Regions from separate parts of the Flintibacter sp. HCN-6482 genome, predicted to be linked through region 1. Evidence: a T-box and tRNA genes for the amino acid it is inferred to sense, from the RefSeq annotation. Region 1 holds a T-box; the other regions hold tRNA genes.

Region 1 (8,028 bases):
GCGGTGCGGGCAAAAATCGCCCAGGCGGCGGCTGACGCCGGCCGGACGCCGGGTGAGATCACCCTGTGCGCCGCCACCAAGGTACAGACGGACGAAACCATCCGGGCGGCTATTGCCGCCGGGGTCCAGGTGTGCGGGGAAAACCGGGTTCAAGAGCTGACCGCCCACCTGGAGGCCGGGGCCTATGAGGGGGCCAGGGTCCACTTTATCGGCCACCTCCAGACCAACAAGGTCAAGCAGGTGGTGGGAAAGGTGGAGCTCATCCATTCGGTGGACTCGGAGCGCCTGCTCCGGGCCATCCACAGCCAGGCGGAGAAGTTGGGCATTGTCCAGGACATCTTGCTGGAGGTCAACATCGCCGGCGAGGAGAGCAAGGGGGGCTGCTCCCCTCAGGAGGCGGAGGAGCTGGCCCAGCTGACGGCCCAGCTTCCCCATGTCCGGCTCCGGGGCCTGATGGCTATTCCTCCGGTCTCACTGGAAATTGGTTCCAACCGGCCATATTTTCAGGCCATGCGACAGCTTTTTGTTGACATAAAGGAGAAAATGTCGGATAATCAAGCTAGTATAGACTGTCTGTCCATGGGGATGAGCGGCGACTACGCCGACGCCATCGCCGAGGGATCTACTCTTGTCCGGGTGGGCACCGCCCTGTTTGGGCCCCGGCCTCCCATGGGCACGCCCCGGACGGACATACACAAATGACGCGCTGAAGAAAAGAGGAACGTGTGATGGGACTTTTTGACGAATTTAAGCGTTTGGCCCACCCCTATGAGGACGAGGAGCCCGACGACGACTTTGATGGCTTTGACGACTTCGACGCCCCCGCCCCACGGGCAGAGCGCCGGGAGCGGCCCGAGCGGTTGGAGCGGTCCTCCCGGAATGTGGACACCCTGTACGGCTCCTCCCAGGAGGAGGAGCGCCGGAGCAACAAGGTGGTCAACATCCGGGCGGCGACCCAGCTCCAGGTGGTGCTGGTCAAACCGGAGAAGTTTGAGGACGCCTCCGCCATCGCCGACCATCTGCGGGAGAAGCGAACGGTGGTGCTGAACCTGGAGTCCACCAACAAGGAGATCGCCCGCCGCCTGCTGGACTTCCTGTCCGGCGTGGCCTACGCCAACGAGGGCAAGATCAAAAAGGTGGCCATCTCCACCTATATCATCACCCCTTACAACGTGGATATCCTGGGCGACCTGATCGACGAACTGGAGAACAACGGGCTATATTTCTGAGATCGCCGCCCAAGCCCCGTCACGGATGGGGCGGCGCGGCAAGCGCCGTAAATTGGAAGGGCCGGCATACCCGTCGGCCCGCTTCCCTTTTGGCAGTAGAAAGATTTTAGGAGGGATCACACTATGCTTACGCCCCAGGAAGTGTCTGAGCGCGCCTTTCAAAAGGCCACCTTCAACGGCTACAATATGTCCCAGGTGGACGAATTTTTGGATATTCTGACGGCGGATTACTCCGCCCTGTACAGCGAGAACGCCGTGCTGAAAAGCAAGATGAAGGTGTTGGCCGACAAGGTGGAGGAGTACCGGGCCACCGAGGACGCCATGCGGCAGGCCTTTATGATCGCCCAGCGCCGGGCGGATGATCTGGTCCGGGAGGCGGAGCAGAAGCGTGCCGCCCTGATCCACGAGGCGGAGGGCGAAGCGCGCCAGCGTATGGAGAGCATTACCAAGGAGGTGGAGGCGGAGGAGTTCCGGCTTCAGCAGGCCAAGAACGCCACCGCCGCCTTTGTGGATAAGCTGCGGGCCATCCACGCCAAGCAGGAGGAATTTTTGGACCAGCTGGGCGAGATGTGTCCCGACGCCCAGCCCCAGCCGGCCCCTGATCCGGTGGAGGAAACGGTGTCCGAGATAGACGACAATGTTCAGCGATTGCTGAACCAGGCCATGCTGGAGGCCACGGCGGAGAATTTGAAGGCCCGCCAGGAGGCGGAGGAGGAGCCTGAGGATCTGGAGGATACCGCCGAGTTTGGCCCCGTGTCGGGCGGCGAGGCGGAGGACGAAGATGAGGAGGATCTGCCCCCAGTCCGGGGCAGCCGCATTAACTTCGGTGAGCTCCAGTTCGGCCGAGACTATGAGATCAAATGAAGAGAGCCGGACTTGTCCGGCGTGAAATAAGCGGCCTCTCAACCGATTTCCGGCTGAGAGGCCGCTTCACGCTGTCCATCTTCCGCGCCGCCGCGGAGGAGGGTAAAGATGGGCTCCTCCTGAGGCGGGGCCCCTCCCGCCGCCTGCCATCCAGCGGCAAAGGCCAGACGGGCCAGGGTGAACATCTGGTTCGCCGCCTCGTCATAGTCCCTCCGCTCTAAAAAGCAGGAGAAGGCGGCTTCAAAATCATTGGAATACATATGCATCACCTCTTTTAGTACGATTATAGGCGATTCGATAGGATTCGTCAATATTAAATACTATTTGATAGTATAGTCGTATATGGTGATAAGTATGAAGCCGCTTAAAACAAAAATCAGTATTACATTGGATGACCCGGTACTGGAGCAGACAAAGCGTCTGGCTGAAAGAGAGGACCGCTCTTTGTCCAGCTATATCAATCTGCTCCTGAAGGCCCATCTGGAGCGGATGGAAAAAAACGGGGCTGACGGGGCGAAAAAACCGTAAATTCCCTTGACAACGGGGAAAAACTGTCATACAATACGCTTCAAAGCAAGGACAGAGAATAGTACCCAGCGGCGGGGCTTCAGAGAGAGGATGGCTGGTGAAAATCCTCCAAAGCCGCGAAGGGAAGGCGCCTCTGGAGCGCGGGCAGGAAATGGCCCGCCGGTCCCCCCGCCGTTACCGGGAACGAAGCGCGTGTCAGCCAGACACGAATTCAGGTGGAACCGCGGATATTTGTAACATATTCGCCCTGAGCCCCAAGGGCTCGGGGCGCTTTTTTTGCTCTGAGCCAATCAAACAGTATGATGAAAAGGAGCAGTTACCATGAAAAACACCGAAAAGACCATGGAGAAGATCGTCAACCTGTGTAAGGGCCGGGGCTTCATTTTCTCCGGCAGCGAGATCTACGGCGGACTGGCCAACACCTGGGACTACGGCCCCCTGGGTGTGGAGCTGAAAAACAATGTGAAAAAGGCATGGTGGAAGAAGTTCGTTCAGGAGAACCCCTACAACGTGGGCCTGGACGCCGCCATTTTGATGAATCCCCAGGTGTGGGTGGCCTCCGGCCACGTGGGCGGCTTCTCCGACCCCCTGATGGACTGCAAGGAGTGTAAGGAACGCTTCCGCGCCGACAAGGTCATCGAGGATTGGTGCCAGGAGAACAGCTTTGACCTGGGCCACAGCGTGGACGCCATGAGCCAGGCCCAGATGAAGGAGTTTGTGGAGGAGCACAACATCCCCTGCCCCTCCTGCGGCAAGCACAACTGGACCGACATCCGCCAGTTTAACCTGATGTTCAAGACCTTCCAGGGTGTTACCGAGGACGCAAAAAACACCGTCTACCTCCGCCCCGAAACCGCCCAGGGCATCTTTGTCAACTTCCAGAACGTCCAGCGCACCACCCGCCGGAAGCTGCCCTTCGGCGTGTGCCAGGTGGGCAAGTCCTTCCGCAACGAGATCACCCCCGGAAACTTCACCTTCCGTACCCGTGAATTTGAGCAGATGGAGCTGGAGTTCTTCTGCACCCCCGGCACCGAGCTGGAATGGTTCGCCTACTGGAAGGACTTCTGCCATCAGTGGCTGTTGAACCTGGGCATGAGGGATGAGAATTTACGCCTGCGGGACCACGACCCGGAGGAGCTGTCCCACTACTCCAACGCCACCACTGACTTTGAGTTCGTATTCCCCTTCGGCTGGGGCGAGCTGTGGGGCGTGGCCAGCCGGACCAACTTCGACCTGACCGCCCACCAGAACACCTCCGGTAAGGACATGACCTACTTCGACCAGGAGAAGAACGAGCACTATATCCCCTATGTGGTGGAGCCCTCCCTGGGCGCCGACCGGGTGACACTGGCCTTCCTGGTGGACGCCTATGACGAGGAGGTGGTGGATGCCGAGAAGAACGATGTCCGCACTGTCCTGCGCCTCCACCCTGCCCTGGCCCCCTTCAAGTGCGCCGTGCTTCCCCTGTCCAAGAAGCTGGCCGACAAGGGCCGGGAGATCCAGGCCGAGCTGTCCAAGTATTTCATGGTGGACTACGACGACGCCGGCTCCATCGGCAAGCGTTACCGCCGGCAGGACGAGATCGGCACCCCCTACTGCATCACCGTGGACTTCCAGACCGTGGGCAGCGACACCGATGAGGCGGACAACGCCGTTACCATCCGGGACCGGGACACCATGGAGCAGGTCCGTGTTCCCATCAGCGAGCTGAAGGGCTGGCTGGAGGAGAAGCTGGCCTATTAAGCAGACGGCCGCCACCTGCTCCATGCCGCCTGCTGAAGCGGCGGTTTAAAAATTCGACCGCAGGGAGAATTTCCGGAGGGCGGATCCATTCCGTCCGAGGATTTTAATTGCCTTGGGGCCCCACACAAAGCCCGCTTTGTGTGGGAGCGCAGGTCCGTGTTCCCATCAGCGGGCTGAAGGGCTGGCTGGAGGAGAAGCTGGCCTATTGATCTGCCCCTCCGCCCCGCAATCAGGCCCTCCGTGCCGCCCATGACCTCCATGGGCGGCGCTTTTTCTTTTGCCTCCGGTGGTTGCGGACCGGCCTGGGATACGGTATAATCCATTTGAATAGAAGTGGTACCAACTTGGAGGAGGGGCTTTGTTATGCTGTTGAAGATACTGGCCGTGGGGGATGTGGTGGGCGAGGGAGGCCAGGATATCCTGGCCCGCCGGCTGCGGGAGCTGCGGGAGGACACCGGGGCCCACTTTGCCGTGGTCAATGGGGAGAACGCCTCTGGTGTGGGCATCACCCCCGCCCAGGCCCGGCGGATGCTGGAGGCGGGGGCCGACGTTATCACCCTGGGCAACCACACCTGGAACCGTATCCAGATCGGCGAATTTTTGGACAAGGACCCCCATATCCTCCGTCCGGCCAACTACGCCGGCCGGGTGCCGGGCCGGGGAATGGGGATATACCAGTGCCAGGGCCAGCGCGTCGCTGTCCTGAACCTGATGGGCCGGGTGGAGCTGAACCCCAACCTGGATAGCCCCTTTAAGGCCACCAATTTCCTCCTCCGGGGGCAGGACTACGACCTGGCCCTGGTAGACTTCCACGCCGAGGCCACCAGCGAGAAGGGGGCCATGGCCTGGTATCTGGATGGGAGGGTCCAGGCCGTCTGGGGCACCCACACCCATGTGCCCACCGCCGACTGCCAGATCCTGCCCAAGGGCACGGGCTTTGTCACCGACCTTGGAATGACCGGTCCCAAGCGGTCCGTGCTGGGCATACGGCCGGAGCACTCCATCAATCTGTTCCTGGGAGGACTGCCCCGGCGGTATGAGGAGGCGGAGGGGAACTGCAAGCTCAACGCCTGCCTGTTTACCATCGACACGGAGACGAAGCGGTGCGTGGAGGTCCGCCGGGCGGACCTGGAGGAATAATCATGATTAGAATAATCCATGGGGCTGACTTCCACCTGGACAGCCCCTTTTCTGGCCTCTCCCCGGACCAGGCGGCACGGCGGCGGGGAGAGCAGAGGGAGCTGCTGGGCCGCATGGCCCAGGCGGCACGGGAGAGGGCGGCCGACCTGGTGCTGCTGGCCGGAGATCTGCTGGACTCGGAGCGGGTCTTTCAGGAGACGGCCCAGGCCCTGGCCCGGGCCCTGGGGGACATCCCCTGCCCGGTGTTCCTCTCTCCGGGAAACCACGATTTCTGGTCCCCCCGGTCGGTGTACGCCACCCTGGACTGGCCGGAAAACGTCCATATTTTCTCCTCCCCACAGATGGAGGCGGTAGAGCTGCCCCAGTTGGGCTGCACGGTCTGGGGCCGGGCCTTTTATGACAGCCGCCAGACAGACAGCCCGCTGGCCGGCTTCCGGGCCCCAGAGGGGAAGGGTGTGCAGATCATGTGCGTCCACGGCGACACGGCGCCCCAGAGCGAGTATGGGCCCCTCTCCCCCGCCGAGATCGAGACCAGCGGCCTGGACTACCTGGCCCTGGGCCATATCCACCAGGGGAGCGGCCTGCGGCGGGCGGGCCGGACCTTCTGGGCCTATCCCGGCTGCCCGGAGGGCCGCGGCTTTGACGAGCTGGGACAGAAGGGCGTGCTCTATGTAGAGCTGGAGGAGGGCCGGGCCCAGGCCCAGCTCCTCCCCCTGGGCCGCCGCCGGTATGAGATTCTGCCGGTGGATGTTACGGGAAAGGAACCGCTGGAGGCCGTACTGGCCGCCCTGCCCCAGGACACCAGCGAGCACATTTACCGCATTCTGCTCACCGGCGAGGGAGAGAGCCCAAATCTGCCGGCGCTGGAGCGGGAACTGGCCCCCCGGTTTTACGGCCTGACCCTCCGGGACCAGACAAGACTGCCCACAGACCTGTGGAAACGGCGGGAGGAGGACACCCTGACTGGCCTCTTTCTCCGGGCCATGTGGACAAAATGTCAAGAGGAGCCGGAGGAGCGGACCTATCAGATGGCCGCCCGGTTCGGCCTGGCCGCCCTGGAGGGCGGGGAGGATGTGTCCCTATGAAGATAAGATCCATGACGGCCACTTTCGGCAAGCTGGACCACGCCCGGCTGGAGCTGGGGGATGGCTTAAATCTGATCTATGCCCCCAACGAGGGGGGCAAATCCACCTGGGCCGCCTTTTGGAAGGCTATGCTCTATGGCATCGATACCCGGGACCGGGATAAAAAGGGGTATTTGGCGGACAAGAACCGGTATCAGCCCTGGTCCGGCGCCCCCATGGAGGGGACTATGGACCTGGAGTGGCAGGACCGGGACATCACCCTCCGCCGGGGTCCCAAGGGCAGCGCTCCCTTCGGGGCCTTTTCCGCCGTCTACACCGGGACGGAGGAGGCGGTCCCCGGCCTGACTGCCGCCAACTGCGGCGAGCTGCTCACCGGTGTGGGACGGGAGGTCTTTGAGCGGTCGGCCTTCATTGGATTGGGTGGAGACCTGGCGGTTACAGCGGCCCCGGAGCTGGAGCGGCGTATTGCCGCGCTGGTGTCCTCCGGGGAGGAGGACGTGTCCTACTCCCAGACCGAGGGGAGGCTGCGGGAGTGGCTCAACCGCCGAAAGGTCAACCGAAGCGTGGGGCTGATCCCCAGGCTGGAGGGAGAGCTGCGGGAGGTGGACCAGGCCCTGGAGCAGTTGGAGGAGCTGTCCGGCCGCATCGCCCTGCTGGAGGGGGAGCGGACCGCCCTGTCCGCCCGTAGAGACCTGCTGGCCGCCGAGCGGGCGACCCACCGCCGATTGGCCCAGCGAGAGCTGGACCGGCGCTTTGCCCAGGCCAGGGAGGAGCTTGAGGCGGCCAGGAGCCAACTGGCCACCCTGGAGGGGGAGACGGCCAAATACGGCCCGCTGCCCGACAAGGACCTGCTGAAGAAGGCACAGGGAGAGCTGCAATATTTGAAGGTGCTGGACGAGGAACTGCGCCAGGGCGAGGCGGCCCGGAAGGAGGCGGAGGAGGTCTATGTCCAGGCACAGATCGCGGCCCAGGACGACCGCTTTCCTGGCATGACCTGGGAGGAAGGGGCCCAGGCCGTCCAGAAGGCCCTGTCCGACTACAACACCGGCCTGGCCACCGCGCGGGTCAAGGGGATGGCGGCCAAGCTGTTCCCTGCTCTGGGCCTGCTGTTTGCCCTGATTGCCGGTGTGGTCGGCGGGGTCCGGGAGGGACAACTGCTGTCCTATCCCCTCTACGCCGGGGGCTTCATCTTTCTGCTTACCTTGATGGCGGGGTTTGTCAACCACACCGGCCGACGGGCCTGGGAGGACCGGTGCGCCAAGCTGCTGGAGCGGTACCGGGTGCAGTCCCCCCAGGAGCTGGAGGAACTGGCCCAGGACTACCGGCGGCGGTGCCAGGCGGCGGAAGAGGCGGCCCGCCAGGTTCGGACCATCCGGGGAACGTTGAGCGACCGGCAGGCCCGCCGGGACAACAGCCGGACGGACCTGTTGGACTTTGTC
Region 2 (8,028 bases), on a different contig from region 1:
CCTATGGCTTCACCAGTGTGAATATAGCCATCGCCTCTATCATGGGGCAAGCTATCCATATGTGTAGCCCATTGGTTGGATCCTTCTATGTAGCCCTTAATCTTACTGGTCAGGACATGATCAGTGTACAGAAAATAGTGGTCCGCTGGGGGCTTGGGCTATTTGTAGCATTCTGTATTGGCGCGGTAGCTACTGGTGCCTTCCCTCTATAAGGATAAAGGGTACTGTTCTCAAAAGATATTTAGCTAGTTTATTGTATCCTACAGTCATAATAGGAAAACCTGGAGTATGCTCAGAATCAAAAAAATTAGGCGAAACAGTTAAAGGTATCCGGATTTGTGAGATATTGATATAGTAACAGGCAGGGGACAAAAATTTGTCCCCCGCCTGTTTTATAATAATATTATTTTGTAGGTGTGGCTGAAACCCTCTTCATCGTGATGGCGTTGTCCTACTGGTTGCAGGTGATGGCACCGTACAGTTTTCTCCACAGACAGTCCATGTAGGACACATGGTCTTTCTCCCCCTGGATGTATTCCTCTAGAGCTTTTGTAGACTGGCCAGTAAATATTTTTCTGGAAGGAACAGCTTTTCAGCTTCCCGTCTGTGGTCTGCGGAGCTTACTGTATCGTCATATGCATTACCCGCCTCTGATGATATTGGTATCCTGATTATCAGTCATGGGGGGGGATCGGGCGCGGTCACGGAGAGGGAATGGCGCAACCACCCCGCAGTGGATCATCTGTGCCAGTTGGACTCAGCTCTCAGCAGTCTCCAGTAGTTCCTTTTCCTCCATTTTATAAGTTTACCGCTCTTTGCAACTGACCACACAATGCCACATCCCCGCGGGAAAAGCCATTCAAAAAATCCAACGAGAAATGCGCCCTCGCTTTGACGTAGACACCCAGGTCACATGGTCGGCCCGGTGGGCGGCTACAGATCCTCTGCCATGACCTGGGCGCTGTATTCCGCAAGGCCCATGCCCGTCTACTCCTGACAGTAGTCCTCCATCTTCCGTTGCAGGACTTCCTTTTCAGCCGCGTTGAGGTGATAGGAGAGGACCGTTCCACTGCCGTCCGCCGGTGGAGTGCAATCTCTAATCGCAGACCTGACCGGATGCCATATCGTAGTTGGCGTAGACATTCAGCCAGTCGCCGTTCTTTGTAGTGCAGACCTGAGTCCCGAAAACCGCATCCACGTCGAAGGACGTCTCCAGGTAAAAATTCAGGAGGCCGTCCACCTCGGAGATATCCTCCGCCTGGTATAGCATCTGTTCAAAAGAGGAGGCCCCGCACTCTCCCCGCAGGTAGGAGCGTAGGAGCCGGACGGCATCTAGGAACTCTAGAGTCCGTTCCATCTGAAGACAGGGTCCTATCCAGACTCCCGGATGTGGAAAACGGCGAACCGCTTTGCGGCCTCCAGTTCCTGCAGGGCCTGCTGATCCCCCTGCCAGAGCTTCCGGCTGACGTAGCTGTACTCCCGCTCAGGGACCAACTCATTGATGAGCAGGTCCAGATAGTCCCCGAGCTTATCCTACACGGTCTCATCCTTTAGCTGACGATTCAGCGCATCCAATCTCTCTCCGTCAAAAGAGGATAATCTCTGTCTCCTGCATTTCTGGTACCTCCTCTTAACATAGCCCTGTGCGGACCAGGCATCTTAGCTTCCTCTATCGCTTGGGGAGTGTTTTGATCCAGACCCGGCTCACAGTAAAACTCATAAGGGCCAATCCTCCAGCGAATCCCAGGCAGGTCTAGAAAGCGGTCACCAGCGCGGTCCAGGATTTCCAGATTGAATTCAATGGCGTTTTCCACTCCGAAGGGCATATCCCGGCCGCTTCTGTGATAGAGCACACAGACCGCCGGCCAGTCCGCCACCTCCAGGTAACTCTGTGAGAGACCCTGTACAGTTTGGTATCCATGACCTGCTCCGGGGTTGTCACCGCACCGGAGGTATAGCAGCTTTCGCTGGGGCCCGTTTCCCAGCCCAGAAGGATGCTGGTGAACCGGATCGGCGCAATCGCCGGTGTCACGTGGGGAGTATACGCTCCGCCCGGTCCAACACATCATCCAGCTCGTTGCTACCCGCCGCCCAAGGCAGATAGGAGGACATATCCTCCAGCAGATTCCGGACGACGGCAATCTGACGCCTGCGTCTCCGTCTATTGTGCGTTCCAGCTCTCCTCGGTCTCCCGCCGATATTGGCCAGCTAGGTCACGTTTTTCCCCGAACAGGGGCCGCACATGTGGGAAGCCATAGTGTTCCCCCTCTGCGGTCTCATCGTACCGGCCCAGTACATCGTGGAGCGGTACATCGCACATGGTGAAGAACTCACCACGCACTGAGCAGGTCCGTTCGGACGGATCGACAGACTCTATAACGCCGCCCCGCAGTTCGAAATCGCCGGGGCCTCCATAATGTTCTGTGCCAACGAACAGCCCGGTTTGACCGCAGTTCCACTCCCATGTGACAAACTCAACTCCGTATCTGCTGGAGTGACCGGCAAGCACAGCGCCGTTAAACTCCGCCAGAAGCTTATAGTTCTCGCCCAGTCCATTTGCTTTCAGGTCTGGGGCCTGCTCGATGAGTGTCATGTACTCCCTGACCACACCGGAAATATCTGTAACCTGGCCTCGAGCCACTTCTGCTGCAGGGTCTGTAGTATCATTCGTTCGGAAGCGGATGCCGCCGCCATCGGTGAGTTGGCACAGTCGGCGGTCATTCCATTCAATTGGCAGGAGCCCTTCTCCTCGGGCTGTACCGTGTAGCCGACTTTCTGGAGAGCGATTTCAATCTCCGTAAAATAGGAGTATTGTGCGTTGTTCATGTGATTCCTTCCCTCCTTGGCTTAGCAGGTCTTTTTTATTTGCGCAAGAAATCGAAAAAACCGGTCTGTTGATTCTCTGATACCAACAAACCGGGGCTCCATTTTTCGTATTCATTTTTTCTGCTGACCAGCGCCCTTTTTGATTTGAAAAGGGCACTAATCGCCATCTGAGTTTTCAATTCTCCGAAAACCGTAGTTCAAATCCATCCAGTTTGAAAAATTCTTGTCTGGCATCTTTTTTACCTTCAGAAATTTTACAAATAAAAAGCCGCAACACCCTGGAACAGTAAGCTTACAGCCCACTATATCCAAATTGTTGCGGCTTTTTGGAGCAGGTGAAGGGAATCGAACCCTCGTGTTCAGCTTGGGAAGCTGACATTCTGCCATTGAACTACACCTGCAACTTGATAGCTTATATATGATAGCATAATCGTCTGTACTTTGCAAGGGAAAATTCTCATATTTTGAGGAACAATTCTTCCCCAAAATAATTGGATTATTTTGGAGTATTCCAATCTCTTTTCTTGACTTTCTCTTCTGGGCATACTATAATAAAATTATAAGCAAATAATGAGAGGAGTTATTATTATGAAATTTTATCGCTGTGAGCACTGCGGCAATATCATCACCTTTGTTCATTCCGCCGGCGTACCTGTCATGTGCTGTGGCCAGAAGATGACCGAGCTGGTTCCAGGCACCACTGACGGCGCCGCCGAGAAGCACGTCCCTGTTGTGGAAGTTCAGGGCAGCACTGTTCAGGTCAAGGTAGGCTCTGTGGAGCATCCCATGCTGCCCGAGCATTTTATTCAGTTCATCGCCATCGAGACCAAACACGGCAGCCAAATCAAATATCTCCAACCTGGTGAGAAGCCGCAGGCCTCCTTTGTGCTGGCTGACGGCGATCAGCTGGTGGCCGCTTATGAGTACTGCAACCTCCATGGCCTTTGGAAAGCCTGAACCCATAGTTTCCATGAATCGCAATAGGCGGCGTGACTGTTTGTCGCGCCGCCTTTTTGTCTGCTGATTTTACGACAGCGCGGCCGCCCTGTAAAAAGGGCGGCCGCGCTATTGTCTTATTCCATAAGGATCATTCCGCCAGTTCCGTACAGAAGTTCATAAAGATCTGTGCTACCTCGGCACGGGTGGCCCCGGCGGTAGGCGCCAGGATACCGTTCCCCTTGCCGGACAGCAGACCAGCGTTCACCGCCCAGTCCATGGCCTTCACGGCATAGCTGGAGATGGAGGAGGCGTCCAGATAGCCCTCTGTACCCTTGCCGCTCTGGCTGGTCTTGTACCCCTCGTTCTGGGCGTAGCGGTACAGGATGGCCGCCAGCTGCTCCCGTGTAATGGGATCGTTGGGGCCGAAGGTGTCGCCGTAGCCGGACACGATGCCCTCACCGGCCGCCCAGGAAATGGCGTCGGCGTACCAGGCGCCCTCCGCCACGTCAGCGAAGTCAGCCCTGCCGGCCGCGGGCTTGCCCTCCAGGCTGTACAGCATCTGGGCCACCATGGCACGGGTCAGGGTGCTGCCGGGGGCGAACTCCCGGTCGGACACACCGGACATCAGGCCGTTGTCCAGAGCGTAGTCCACCGCCTCATGGTACCAGGCGTCCTCGTCCACATCCCGGAAGCCGGCGGCGGGGCAGGTATCCTGGTGGTCGATCTCCACGAAGGAGGCCTCAATGGTCACCTTGGACCGGGGCATCTTGAAGGTATACTTGCCATCGCCCTTGTCGGTCAGCTTGATCTCGTCCCCATTCTTGTCGGTGACGGTCAGCTCGTCCAGCTCATAGCCCTCGTCGGGCTTGACGGTGATGGTCACCGTCCGGCCGCTGGAGGCGCTCTTGGGGGACACGGTCACACTGCCGTTGTCAATGTTCTTGTCCACGCTGATGGAGTAGCTGCTGGAGCCGCCGCCTCCACCGCCGCCAGCGCTATTGATCGTATAGACGAACTCCGCCACATCGCTGTCAAGAGAGTCTTTATACAGGCCCTTGGTATAGGCTTTTACAGTAGTGCTGGAGCTAATCGTCAAGGCTCCGGTATATTCCTGACTCGTGTCAGATGCGGTGGGATCAGAGCCGTCCAGAGTATAATAAATCTTGGAAAATTCAGGCAGAGTTGTAGTAGACAACTCTACGGTCTGAGTACCAATATAGGTGCCCGCCGCCGGAGATGCAACGGGAGCTGCGGCCTTTTGCAGCATCATAACCAGTTGTTTTTGTCCGTCTTCTGCATCCTGTTCTACAATCTGATATTTCGCCTGGTTATCAACAAAGTTGTTGACAGACGCTCTTCCGCTCTCATAGGGAGCGGTAAATTCTTTACTGAGTTCGGGCGAGGAGTTGATATAGATGCCGATTTTTGCATCTTGCGACAGTCCCCCTTCTCCAATGTTCAGCAGGACATTGTTGAGTGTATTGAGCCAGAGGTCGGAATCGATCTCTTTCCCTCCATTGGTTCCTTTGTTGCCGAGGATGGTGGCCGTACCGGATACTTGAACGCTCTTAATACCAATACCGGCATAGACACCGCCATACAGGTATTCGGAGGTATTCTCAGTAATCACGCCACCAGTCATAATAAACGCGGCATTTCTGTGGAGATGGACGCCGCCGGCACTCTGATCTCTACCTTTATTTCCAGTGATCGTGCCGCCCTCCATAACAAAGGTAGCGCCGCCTTGTATCGTCACACCGCCGCCGCGGGCATTGCTGCCAACACCTCCAGTGAGCTTACCGGCATTGCTGCCGCTGCTGTCTTTCAGGGTAAAGGTATTTGCCGTGACCAGCAGGATATGGCTTCCTTCGGGGGCCGTGATGGTCTGGCCGTTCAAATCCAAGGTCATGGTTTTTCCGACAGAGAGCGAATCACCGAGGGTCACACTCCGCAGTAATTTCACAGTACCTTCCTCACCAACAGCATCGATGGCGGCCTTCACAGAAGTGTACTTCTCCCCACCCTCTACCTGGGCAACAAATTTCTCTTCCTCAGCAAGGGGGACAATTTCAACTTCCTGTACCTCGCCAACCTTAGGAGGGGCAACAGTTACGGGAATCTCTGTTACAATGGTATCACTAGAGTTGTCCGCCTTTTGGGATACATGGAAGGTATAATCCCCTTCGGACAGGGAATAAATGACATATTTTTCGCCCTTCTTGACCGCTGTATCAAAATCGTTGAACGCAGTAATGGGGCTGCCGTCCGCCTTGGTCACGGTGACCTTGTCATTCTCGGTCAGGCCGTCCAGCACGATCAAGTTGCGGTTGACCACCTTTACGTCAGTATCTTCGATGGTCACAGCGCTTGCGGTATTCCAGTCACAGTGGGTCTTGTAGATGACCACATTGCCCTTATATGTATTGCCGCTGATCGTGGCCTTCAGGGCCGACTTCCCCTCGGGGTTCAGCTTGGAATTTTCGCCGTCCAGCCAGTACTGATACTGGGCATAGTCCCACAGCTGGATATAGGCGGCGTCCCAGTCGCCGGAATCAAAGGTATTGCCGGTGATCTGAATATCAGTCTCCTCTGTGGCGGGTTTGCCCCAGTAGCCGTCGAAGGGCACACGGACATTGGTGAAGGTGTTTCCTTCAAAGGTGATGGCTCCCGCCGCGCTGTTGTCGCCACAGGTGTAATAGCCCCGCTCCCAGTTGGTGAAGTCACAGTTTTGAACTGTGATGCTGGGCTGATGGATGTATAAGGCAATCGTATCCTTCAAATCGTCCTTTTTATTTTCAAAAGAACAGTTGTCCAGGGTAAGTCCATCGCAGGCTCCGCCGCTGATGACCGCGGTCCCGTCCTCGGACACAAAGTCGAGGCCCTTCAGGGTAACATCCGCCGCCGTCACAGCCACCTTGCTGTCTTTGTCGGTCTTGACTGTGGCGGTCACGCCATCGGCAGTCTGGACGGTAACGCCGCTCACCGCAATGGAGAAGGGCTCATATGTACCGGAGCGGGTAATGGTGACCGTTTTGTTGTCGCTTTCGGCGGTGACAGCCTCCAGCGCCTTTGCGAGGGACACATATTTGTCGTCGCCCACATACGCCACGCTGTTGTCAACAGTAACTTCCTTATCATTGACAGTCGCCTGGATATCAACTGTACCGGCATTATTGGTCGTAACATCATTGTAAAAATCGCCATGAGGGGTAATCGAATCTGTGACATCCCTGCCGCCTGAAAGGGCCTGATTCACAGTCGCTGTACAATCGGAAATGGTAGTGGTCTTATTCTCGTAGTTCATGACCGTACCGACCAGCGCGCCAAACTCATCGCCAACCTCGCTGTCCGGGTTTGTTATGGTCAGGTTTCCTTCGTAGGTGCAGTTCGTCATCGTGTTGCCGTAGTGGAGGATACCCAGGAGCCCGCCCACGTCAGAGGTGGAGCCGATGACGTCGATCTTCACATCACAACCGCTGATCGTAATGTTACCCTCACCCATGAAGCCGACGAGGCCGCCTACATAGGTGCGGTATTCCTCGGATTCCGCTTTTACATAGCTGCCATCGCCGCCAGTCACATCCACATTGGTGATATTCGCATAGGCATTCTTCCCGAACGCGCCGCCCACATAGGAATAGCCGTCTATCTGAATCAGGCCGGTCACGTTGATATTAGTGTATTTTGAGGTATGGGGCGTTCCGGCCACAGCGCCAACATCCAGGTAACCCTCTACCTGTGCGTTGTTCAGCGTAAAGTCTTTGATTTCGCCGCCTGTTGTAAATCCGAACAGGCCGACATCACTGCTATTTCCTGTGATTTTCAAATTGGAGATAGTGTTCCCCTGGCCGTCAAAGGTCCCCTGAAATGGCTTCCCATTCCTCCCGATGGGCGTCCATTCCTTCCCCTCCAGGTCGATATTCTCCCCCAACTTGATAGTCTTTTTTTGGAAGGAAGTCCCCCCATTGACCAGTTGGGCCAGACCCGCCAGGTCGGCGGCAGAGGAGATAGTATACTCGTCCCCATTTCCTGTATACCACTCCGTGCTGGCGCTCTCCGCCCATGTGTCCCCCTCTTCCGCAAACACAGAGAAGGGAAGCATCGACACTATCATCACTAGAGCCATAATCGAGGATAAAATTTTTCGCTTCACATCCGATTCTCCTTTACCTAAAAATACAGTCGGAGGCGGGTCCGCTCCCCCGGGGCAAGGGAAATGTTTGTCCCCTTTGGGGGGACAAACAGAAAGCGGGACCCGCTTTC
Region 3 (8,028 bases), on a different contig from region 1:
AGCGCCGCGCCGTATTCCCGCTCGTAGCCCTCCTCCTCCATAGAATCCACGAAGATAGGGCCCAAGCCGCACACACCAGCGATGGCCGCGCCGGACATACCAGCAAAGATTAGGCTCAACACAACCGCTACGCGGGAGGAGTAACCCCGTTTTCCCTTTGCCAGCGCCCGGGCAAAGTCAAAGCCGCGGGTGGTCTCTCCCAGCTCGCTGACCAGATTGCCCATAAGGATGAAGGCTGGAACCGCCAGCAGGGAAAAGGACATACAGGACTGATAAAAAGAGTAGCCCACCAGTGCCAGCGACGTATCGGTCAGGATATAGTATGCGATGGCAGGCAGACCCATAGCCACCACGATGGGGGCGCCGACCCCCAGCAAGGCCACAAAGCCAAGCAACAGTAACAGCATGTTCACGCTCTCTCAGCCCTCCTCTCTTTGATCAGGGCAGAAATACTAATTAGATTCTGGATAATCCACATGGCGGATCCCAGAACGATCAGCGCATGAATCGCAACGATGGGAATGTGAGTGGCAGCGGTAGTCAGCTTTGAAATGGGCGGAATCAGAAGGTATTCGCTATAGATGACAAAAGCGCAGTACATGCAGCAGATCACCTTGCCGATTACCATTAGCCAAAATTTAGTTCTGGGCCAGATCTGATAGATAATCTCCAGTTGCAGGTGCGCCTCCTCCTTCTCCGCCTGAGCGAGATAGCAGAAGATCAGGCCGGTAAAGCACATCATAGCCACTTCCTCGCTCCATGTAGTGGAAAAGCCCAGAAAAGACCGGCAGAGAACTTGAATGTCAAGCGCCGCGATGACGACGATAAGGAAGATCCCACAGACAGAATTAACAAGGCTGCGGAACCCGTCCCAGATTTTTCCCAAAGCAGACATGGCAATATCTCCTTTCGTACAAATTAGCAGGGAATGCCCGACGGACGTGCGGATGAAGAATCGTCTACTCGCTCTCGACGTTCTGAATCAGTTCAATCATGTCACCCCAGTCGTCGGAAAAATAGTCGTAGACTGTCTCGGCGGCCTCATGAAAGCTAGCCAAGTCCAGACCGTTCTCCTCGGTGATGACCGTCATGCCGCCATCGATGCAGATCTGTTTGTAGCCCTCTTCCTTCTCCACGATGCGCTGATTCATCTCATGGGTGGCATCTACCGCAGCCTGCATCACGGCCTGTTGCTGATCCTCAGTCAGGCTGTCAAAGGTTTCACGGTTGATCCACAGACCCAGGTTTGTGGGCAGGTGGCGGGTCTCCATGCAGTAGGCCTGAACCTCATACAGGGCGGAGCTCACCAGGGTGGAGTAAGGATTCTCCTGTCCGTCAATGACATTGGTAATCAGGGCGGTCGCCACTTCACTGAAGGCCATTGGCGTAGCGGCCGCACCGAAGGCGTTGGCAAACAGCACCTGATAGAGGTCGGAGGCGACCACGCGGATTTTGGCACCCTTCATATCACTCAGGTCGTAAATGGGGAAGTTGCAGGTCAGTTGGCGGTCGCCAGAGTTGAAGGCGGTGAGGAGCATGACATGGTCGTCCTCCAGCGCCTCGTTAATGGCCCGCAGGGGCTCAGAGGTGAAGGGGTTGAACACCGCCTCCTGGTGCGCCGCGTCCCGATAGACATAGGGGGCGTCAAAGGCTCCCAGCCTGGGATCCAGGTCGCCAGCAGAGGAGGGCACATACTGAATGAAGTCCACAATGCCAGCTTGGAGCGGCTGCATATCGTAGCCGCACAGGGTGTTGTCAAAGTAGCATTGAACTTCCAGCTCGCCTTTTGTGTACTCATATACCTTGTCGGCAAAAAGCTGTTCCCAGATGCCGGCGTCGGAGGATGCGGAGTTCTGATCGGTGAATTTTAATACCCGGGGCTCGTTGTTGCTGCCGGAGTCCCCGCTTCCGCAACCGGCCAGCACTGGGAGCAACAAGACGGCAGAAAGCAGGGATGCAAGGTTCCTTTTTAGTTTCATTTTTGATTCTCCTTTCTTACATTAATTATGATGGCGGAAACATTTCTTTCCCCTACACCATCTAATCTAATTTCTGCTTATCTTGGCACTTGGTATTTGGCATTTGGCGTTTGGCATACCAAAAATAGCAACTTATTTATACATCAACTACACCAAAAAGTCAACCCAAATCAGGCGAATTTTCTATATTATCCAAATATTATCGATATTATTTGTCTATTGTGACGAACTCTTCTTGAAGCTTGGTATCCAGATTCGCCGGATCAAAGCCAAGGTGTCCCGGCAGCGAGAGCATTCGCTGCCTCCATGCGCTGTAGTGTTCCGACAGATACCGGCACGCATTTTCATAGTCTCCGCTCTCCATGCACTTCAGAATGGCAAGGTGCTCCTGAGCAAAAGCATTGCCGTCCTTTCCACTGTATTTCATGCTAAGGATAGAAGCTCGGGTCACCTTTTCGTTGATCTCCTCTGAAAAGGTAAATAAGATGCTATTCCCGGATTTTCGATTGATATAGCGGTGAAAGCTGGTATCCAGCGCCATGATGCTGTAATAGGAACCGTGATCCTGCTTGGTAACGTCCATCATCTCCTGGAGGATGCCATGCAGGTGGGCAAAGTCCTCCGGTGTATATTTATAAAAGGCCAGCTCAAAGCCGAGCATGTCGATGGGCTCCCGAATCTCCAGCAGTTCCAGAATGTTCCGCCACAACAGAGGAGCAACCATGCGTATTTTTCCGTTCTGCTCCACCCAGCCTTCCTTCTCCAAAAGGGTCAGCGCATCTCGCAGCGGCGTCCGGCTCACCCCCAGCATGGAGGCGAATTCCCGTTCGTTGACGTTGCTTCCCGCTTTCAGCTTGCCTGTAATGATCAGCGATTTGATCTGCTGATAGATTTTCGTGCTGTAGCTTTTGTTCTTTTCGATTTTTTCTAAATACTGTACCATATCCTACTTCTCCATGCTTCTGGCTCAATCCCAAAAATATTCTGCTGTACCCAGCGGCAAATCCTGCATTTCTCATGCCAATTATTATATTTTTTATATCACGTTCTCTATAATATGTCAATTCCAGGATATTTCCGGCGGCTTCTCACTTGATCCCATGAATGCGGTAACGCATCAAAATTTTCCTTACCTTTACACAAAAGCAAGCCAATTATATCAAAAAATGGAAAATTCTCTAAGCAGCCTTTGGCGGTCACAATGAACAGAATAAAAGGCAATATAATTTCCTCAACTAAATTTTGTTGCAAATTTGTCAACCAATCATGACAAAGACATTTTTATATTTTTTCAAAATTTAAATTTCGGGGTTGACATCGCTCTGTTTTCTGTTATAATACCATTTGTCGCTGCGAGTGTAGCTCATCTGGTAGAGCGCCACCTTGCCAAGGTGGAGGTAGCGAGTTCGAGCCTCGTCACTCGCTCCAAGTGGAAAGACACGACATATGTCGTGTCTTTCTTTTTGAATTTTCGTGCCCAGCCACTGTCCCTTCAGGGCAGGTCAGCGGTCCCTTATTCAGCCCTGTGGTAAAGGGTTACGCTCCCCTTTACTTCACCAAAGAAAGGAATCGGAAGTATGGAACTCTTACACAAGTGGAACCATATCAGCCTAGTCAAACGGATCATCGTGGGACTTATTCTGGGCGCCGCTCTAGGCGCCCTCCTGCCTCAGGCCTCCGTCATCGGTATCCTGGGCACTCTGTTCGTCAATGCCTTGAAGGCTCTGGCCCCTCTGCTGGTCTTTTTCCTCGTCCTTCACTCCCTCTCACAGCATAAAAAGGGAGCTAAGAGCAACATGTCCGCTGTGATCGTCTTTTATCTGATTGGCACCTTTCTGGCCGCGCTGTGCGCCGTGGTGACCAGCTTTCTCTTTCCATCCACTCTGATTTTGGCCGAGCAGGCCGAGCAGGCTGCCCCTGGCGGCATCGCTGACGTGCTCCAGAATCTGCTGAACAGCGCCGTAAGCAACCCCATCTCCGCCATCGCTGAAGCAAACTATATTGGCGTGCTGCTGTGGGCCGTTGTCTTTGGACTAGCCATGCGTGAGGCCGGCGAGGGCACCAAGACCGTACTGGGCGACATCTCCAATATGCTGTCCTCCGCAATCCGATGGGTCATTAGCTGCGCCCCCTTCGGCATCCTAGGGCTTGTCTATACCACCGTATCCGATACCGGCTTTGAGTCCTTTCTGAATTATGGCCGGCTAATTCTGGTCTTAGTAGGCTGTATGCTCCTGGTAGCTCTGGTCGTCAACCCCATCATCGTCTACCTGGCTATTCGGAAAAATCCCTATCCCCTGGTCTTTCGATGTCTGAAGGACAGCGGCATCATGGCTTTCTTTACCCGCAGCTCGGCGGCTAATATCCCGGTGAATATGAAGCTGTGTGAAGACTTGGGTCTGGATAAGGAGAAGTACTCCGTTTCCATTCCCCTGGGAGCTACTATTAACATGGCTGGCGCTGCCATCACTATCACCATCCTTACCCTGGCCGCCGCCAACACGCTGGGTATCTCTGTGGACTTTCCCACTGCCCTCCTGCTGAGTTTGGTTTCCTCTGTGGCCGCCTGTGGCTCCTCCGGCGTGGCGGGAGGCTCGCTGCTCCTCATCCCAATGGCCTGCAGTATGTTCGGTATCTCCAGCGACATAGCCATGCAGGTGGTCGGCATCGGCTTTATCATCGGTGTCATTCAGGACTCCTGTGAAACCGCACTTAACTCCTCCTCCGATGTGCTGTTCACTGCCGCGGCCGAGTTCCGCGGCCGCAGGAAAGCCGGACTGGATATGGGGTATTGATGGAGGGGACCCATTCCTCCATACGTCTAAAACAGTGGGTTAAATATAATAAGGAGGCACTGCCCTGGATTTTCCGGGCAGTGCCTCCTTTTTTATCTTGTCCCATTGACAAAGTGAGGAAACATACGCCTTAAACCTCTTCCGGCGCCTCACCTGAAGCCCTGAAAACCTTTGCGGCTCTAGCGTTCTCGGCTCTCCGATCCTCGATGGCCTCCTTCAGAAGCATATCCTTCACCTTCATCAGTCGAATGGTGTTGGCCCGCTCGTTTTCATCCAGCTTCATGGTGATATACTTGATATTTTCCTGCATCTCCGGGATCTTCACATACTCCAGGGCGTTGACCCGTCGGCGGGTCTTCTCGATCTCCTCCGCCAAAAGCTGTGAGGTCTTTTCGATCTCCGCCAGCTTCAGCATATCCTGGAACACCTGTGACATAGCGTCTACCGCGTCGTCCAGCTCGCCGCTGGTCTGGGCAAAGCCATAGGGATAGATCTCCCCTGGGTCCTGGCTGCTGGTGCGGAATTCATATTTGGGCACGTCCACTGACATGATGTTCTGGAAGGTCATATCCAGCTCCACAGACTGCTTGGGGTAGAGCAGGGACTGCTCCAGCATCTCTGGAGACATCAGAGCCGCGGCCACAGTGAAGGAGCCGTGGGCCCGCATAAGCCCCTCCTCCACCCGGCGGCGCAGGGAACGATTCTCTCGAATCACGTCCATAAACTGCTTCATCAGCTCATCTCGCTTATCCTTGAGCAGCTTATGGCCCCGCTGGGCGGTCTTTAGCCGGCCCTTGAGCCGGGTGAGCTCCATACGGGTGGGATTGATGGTCGTGGAAGGCATTTCACTCCCCCCTTAGTCCTTCTTGGGCAAATACTTGTCGATATACTCCGGCTTGATCCGCTTCAACTCACTCCGGGGCAGGATAGATAGCAGCTCCCAGCCCAGATCCAGCGTCTCCTCAATCGAGCGGTTCTCATCTGTCCCCTGAGAAACGTACCGCTTTTCAAATTCATCCGCAAATTTAGCATAGAGCAGGTCGGTGGGGCTCAACGCCGCCTCGCCCAGGATGGACATGAGCTCCTTGTTCTCCTTTCCGGTGGCGTAGGCAGAAAAGAGCTGATTCATGGTGCCTGAGTGGTCCTCCCGGGTCTTGCCCGCTCCGGTGCCCTTGTCCTTCAGGCGGGACAGGGATGGCAGTACGTCCACCGGGGGATTGATGCCCCTACGGTACAGCTCCCTGGAAAGAATGATCTGCCCCTCGGTAATATAGCCGGTCAGGTCGGGAATGGGGTGGGTCTTGTCGTCCTCCGGCATAGTCAGGATAGGGATCAGGGTAATGGATCCCTCCTTGCCCAGCTGGCGGCCTGCCCGCTCGTACAGGGTCGCCAGGTTGGTATACAGGTAACCGGGGTAGCCCCGGCGGCCTGGGACCTCCTTCTTGGCGGCGGAGACCTCCCGTAGCGCCTCGGCATAGTTGGTGATGTCGGTCATGATGACCAGTACGTGCATATTCTTCTCAAAGGCCAGATATTCCGCCGCTGTCAGGGCCATGCGGGGCGTGGCGATACGCTCCACTGCCGGGTCGTTGGCCAGATTGGTAAACAGCACCGTACGGTCGATGGCGCCGGTACGCCGGAACTCCTGGACGAAGAACTCCGACTCCTCAAAGGTGATGCCAATGGCGGCAAAAACCACGGCGAAGTTGGATTCCCCATCCAGCACCTTGGCCTGCCGGGCGATTTGGGCCGCCAAAGCGGCGTGAGGCAGGCCGGACCCGGAGAAGATAGGCAGCTTTTGGCCGCGGACCAGGGTGTTCAGCCCGTCAATGGTAGAGATACCCGTCTGAATGAACTCATTGGGATAGTTGCGGGCGGCGGGATTCATGGCCAGACCGTTGATATCCCGATACTCGTCGGCCAGGATGGCTGGGCCGCCGTCAATAGGCTCCCCCATGCCGTTAAACACCCGGCCCAGCATATCTCCGGACACCCCCAGTTGAAGAGGGTGTCCCAGGAACCTGATTTTGGAGTCCGCCAGATTGATACCGGCTGAGTTTTCAAACAGCTGGACCACTGCGGTATTCCCGTTTACTTCCAACACCTGACAGCGGCGGACGGTGCCGTCGGTCAGTTCGATCTCTCCCAGCTCGTCATAGGTGACGCCCTGTACCCGGTCCACCACCATCAGGGGGCCGGATATCTCCTGTATCGTCTTATACTCTCGGATCACAGTGCATCCTCTCCCTTCTCGGCAATGGCGCTGATCTCTTCCTCCATCTCCACCAACAGGTTGGCGTAGGAGTCTTTATACAGATAAGCGGGGACGGACTTGGCCCGGCCGATCTTTTCCCGTGCGGGGATGGAGAACAGAGCGTTCAAATCGCCTCCCCGCTCTGACGCGCCCCGGCACTCCTGGTCGTACTGGTGAATCATAGCCAGCAGGCGGGCCTGGCGGTCATACTCCGAGTAGGAGTCGATGTCTGCGAAGGAGTTCTGCTGGAGGAAGTCCTCCCGGATCATCTTGGCAGTCTCCAAAGTGATCTGGTCCTTGGGGGACAGAGAGTCCTTGCCCACCAGCTGGACGATCTCGTTCAGGCTGGCCTCTTCCTGGAGGATGGCCATGGCCCATTCCCGGTTCTGCAGGAACTCCTTGCCCAGGTTTTCGTCATACCAGGGCTTCAGGGAATCCAGATACAGGGAGTGGGAGGTCAACCAGTTGATGGCCGGGAAGTGGCGGCGATAGGCCAAGGAGGAGTCCAGGGCCCAGAACACCTTGACGATACGCATGGTGGCCTGGGACACGGGCTCGGACAGGTCGCCGCCCGGTGGGGACACGGCGCCCACGGCGGTCAGACTGCCCCGGCGGTCCCCATCGGACCCCAGACAGGCCACGGAGCCGGCCCGCTCATAGAACTGAGCCAGACGGGAAGACAGATAGGCTGGGTAGCCCTCCTCGCCGGGCATCTCCTCCAGACGGCCGGACATCTCACGCAAAGCCTCGGCCCAGCGGGAGGTGGAGTCAGCGATGACGGCCACGGCGTAGCCCATATCCCGGAAGTATTCTGCGATAGTGATACCAGTATAAATAGACGCCTCACGGGCGGCCACCGGCATATCAGAGGTGTTGGCGATGAGGACAGTCCGCTTCATCAGGGACTCTCCAGTGCGGGGGTCCACCAGTTCGGGAAACTCCCGGAGCACGTCGGTCATCTCGTTGCCCCGCTCGCCGCAGCCGATATAGACCACCAAGT

What was found. The T-box of region 1 lies ahead of WKS99_RS10395 (glycine--tRNA ligase). A T-box ahead of a tRNA ligase gene usually reads a tRNA of that ligase, here a tRNA-Gly.
Region 2: it encodes a tRNA-Gly, which carries the amino acid that the T-box ahead of WKS99_RS10395 (glycine--tRNA ligase) is inferred to sense. The anticodon was not compared.
Region 3: it encodes a tRNA-Gly, which carries the amino acid that the T-box ahead of WKS99_RS10395 (glycine--tRNA ligase) is inferred to sense. The anticodon was not compared.

The regions. Positions count from the first base shown of each region.
Region 1 is NZ_JBBKBK010000003.1:162,661-170,688, forward strand. It holds gene WKS99_RS10370 (YggS family pyridoxal phosphate-dependent enzyme) at 1-702, shown strand, start outside; gene WKS99_RS10375 (cell division protein SepF) at 729-1,229, shown strand; gene WKS99_RS10380 (DivIVA domain-containing protein) at 1,353-2,093, shown strand; gene WKS99_RS10385 (hypothetical protein) at 2,132-2,353, opposite strand; gene WKS99_RS10390 (ribbon-helix-helix domain-containing protein) at 2,448-2,621, shown strand; T-box leader at 2,661-2,874, shown strand; gene WKS99_RS10395 (glycine--tRNA ligase) at 2,943-4,364, shown strand; gene WKS99_RS10400 (TIGR00282 family metallophosphoesterase) at 4,728-5,504, shown strand; gene WKS99_RS10405 (metallophosphoesterase family protein) at 5,507-6,589, shown strand; gene WKS99_RS10410 (ATP-binding protein) at 6,586-8,028, shown strand, end outside.
Region 2 is NZ_JBBKBK010000001.1:250,764-258,791, forward strand. It holds gene WKS99_RS01235 (CitMHS family transporter) at 1-212, shown strand, start outside; gene WKS99_RS01240 (hypothetical protein) at 1,097-1,357, opposite strand; gene WKS99_RS01245 (hypothetical protein) at 2,162-2,593, opposite strand; gene WKS99_RS01250 (hypothetical protein) at 2,590-2,826, opposite strand; tRNA gene WKS99_RS01255 (tRNA-Gly) at 3,154-3,227, opposite strand; gene WKS99_RS01260 (desulfoferrodoxin family protein) at 3,409-3,783, shown strand; gene WKS99_RS01265 (S-layer homology domain-containing protein) at 3,914-7,918, opposite strand.
Region 3 is NZ_JBBKBK010000001.1:354,203-362,230, forward strand. It holds gene WKS99_RS01715 (TRAP transporter large permease) at 1-407, opposite strand, end outside; gene WKS99_RS01720 (TRAP transporter small permease) at 410-895, opposite strand; gene WKS99_RS01725 (TRAP transporter substrate-binding protein) at 960-1,979, opposite strand; gene WKS99_RS01730 (GntR family transcriptional regulator) at 2,188-2,922, opposite strand; tRNA gene WKS99_RS01735 (tRNA-Gly) at 3,332-3,407, shown strand; gene sstT (serine/threonine transporter SstT) at 3,557-4,774, shown strand; gene WKS99_RS01745 (V-type ATP synthase subunit D) at 4,905-5,618, opposite strand; gene WKS99_RS01750 (V-type ATP synthase subunit B) at 5,631-7,007, opposite strand; gene WKS99_RS01755 (V-type ATP synthase subunit A) at 7,004-8,028, opposite strand, start outside.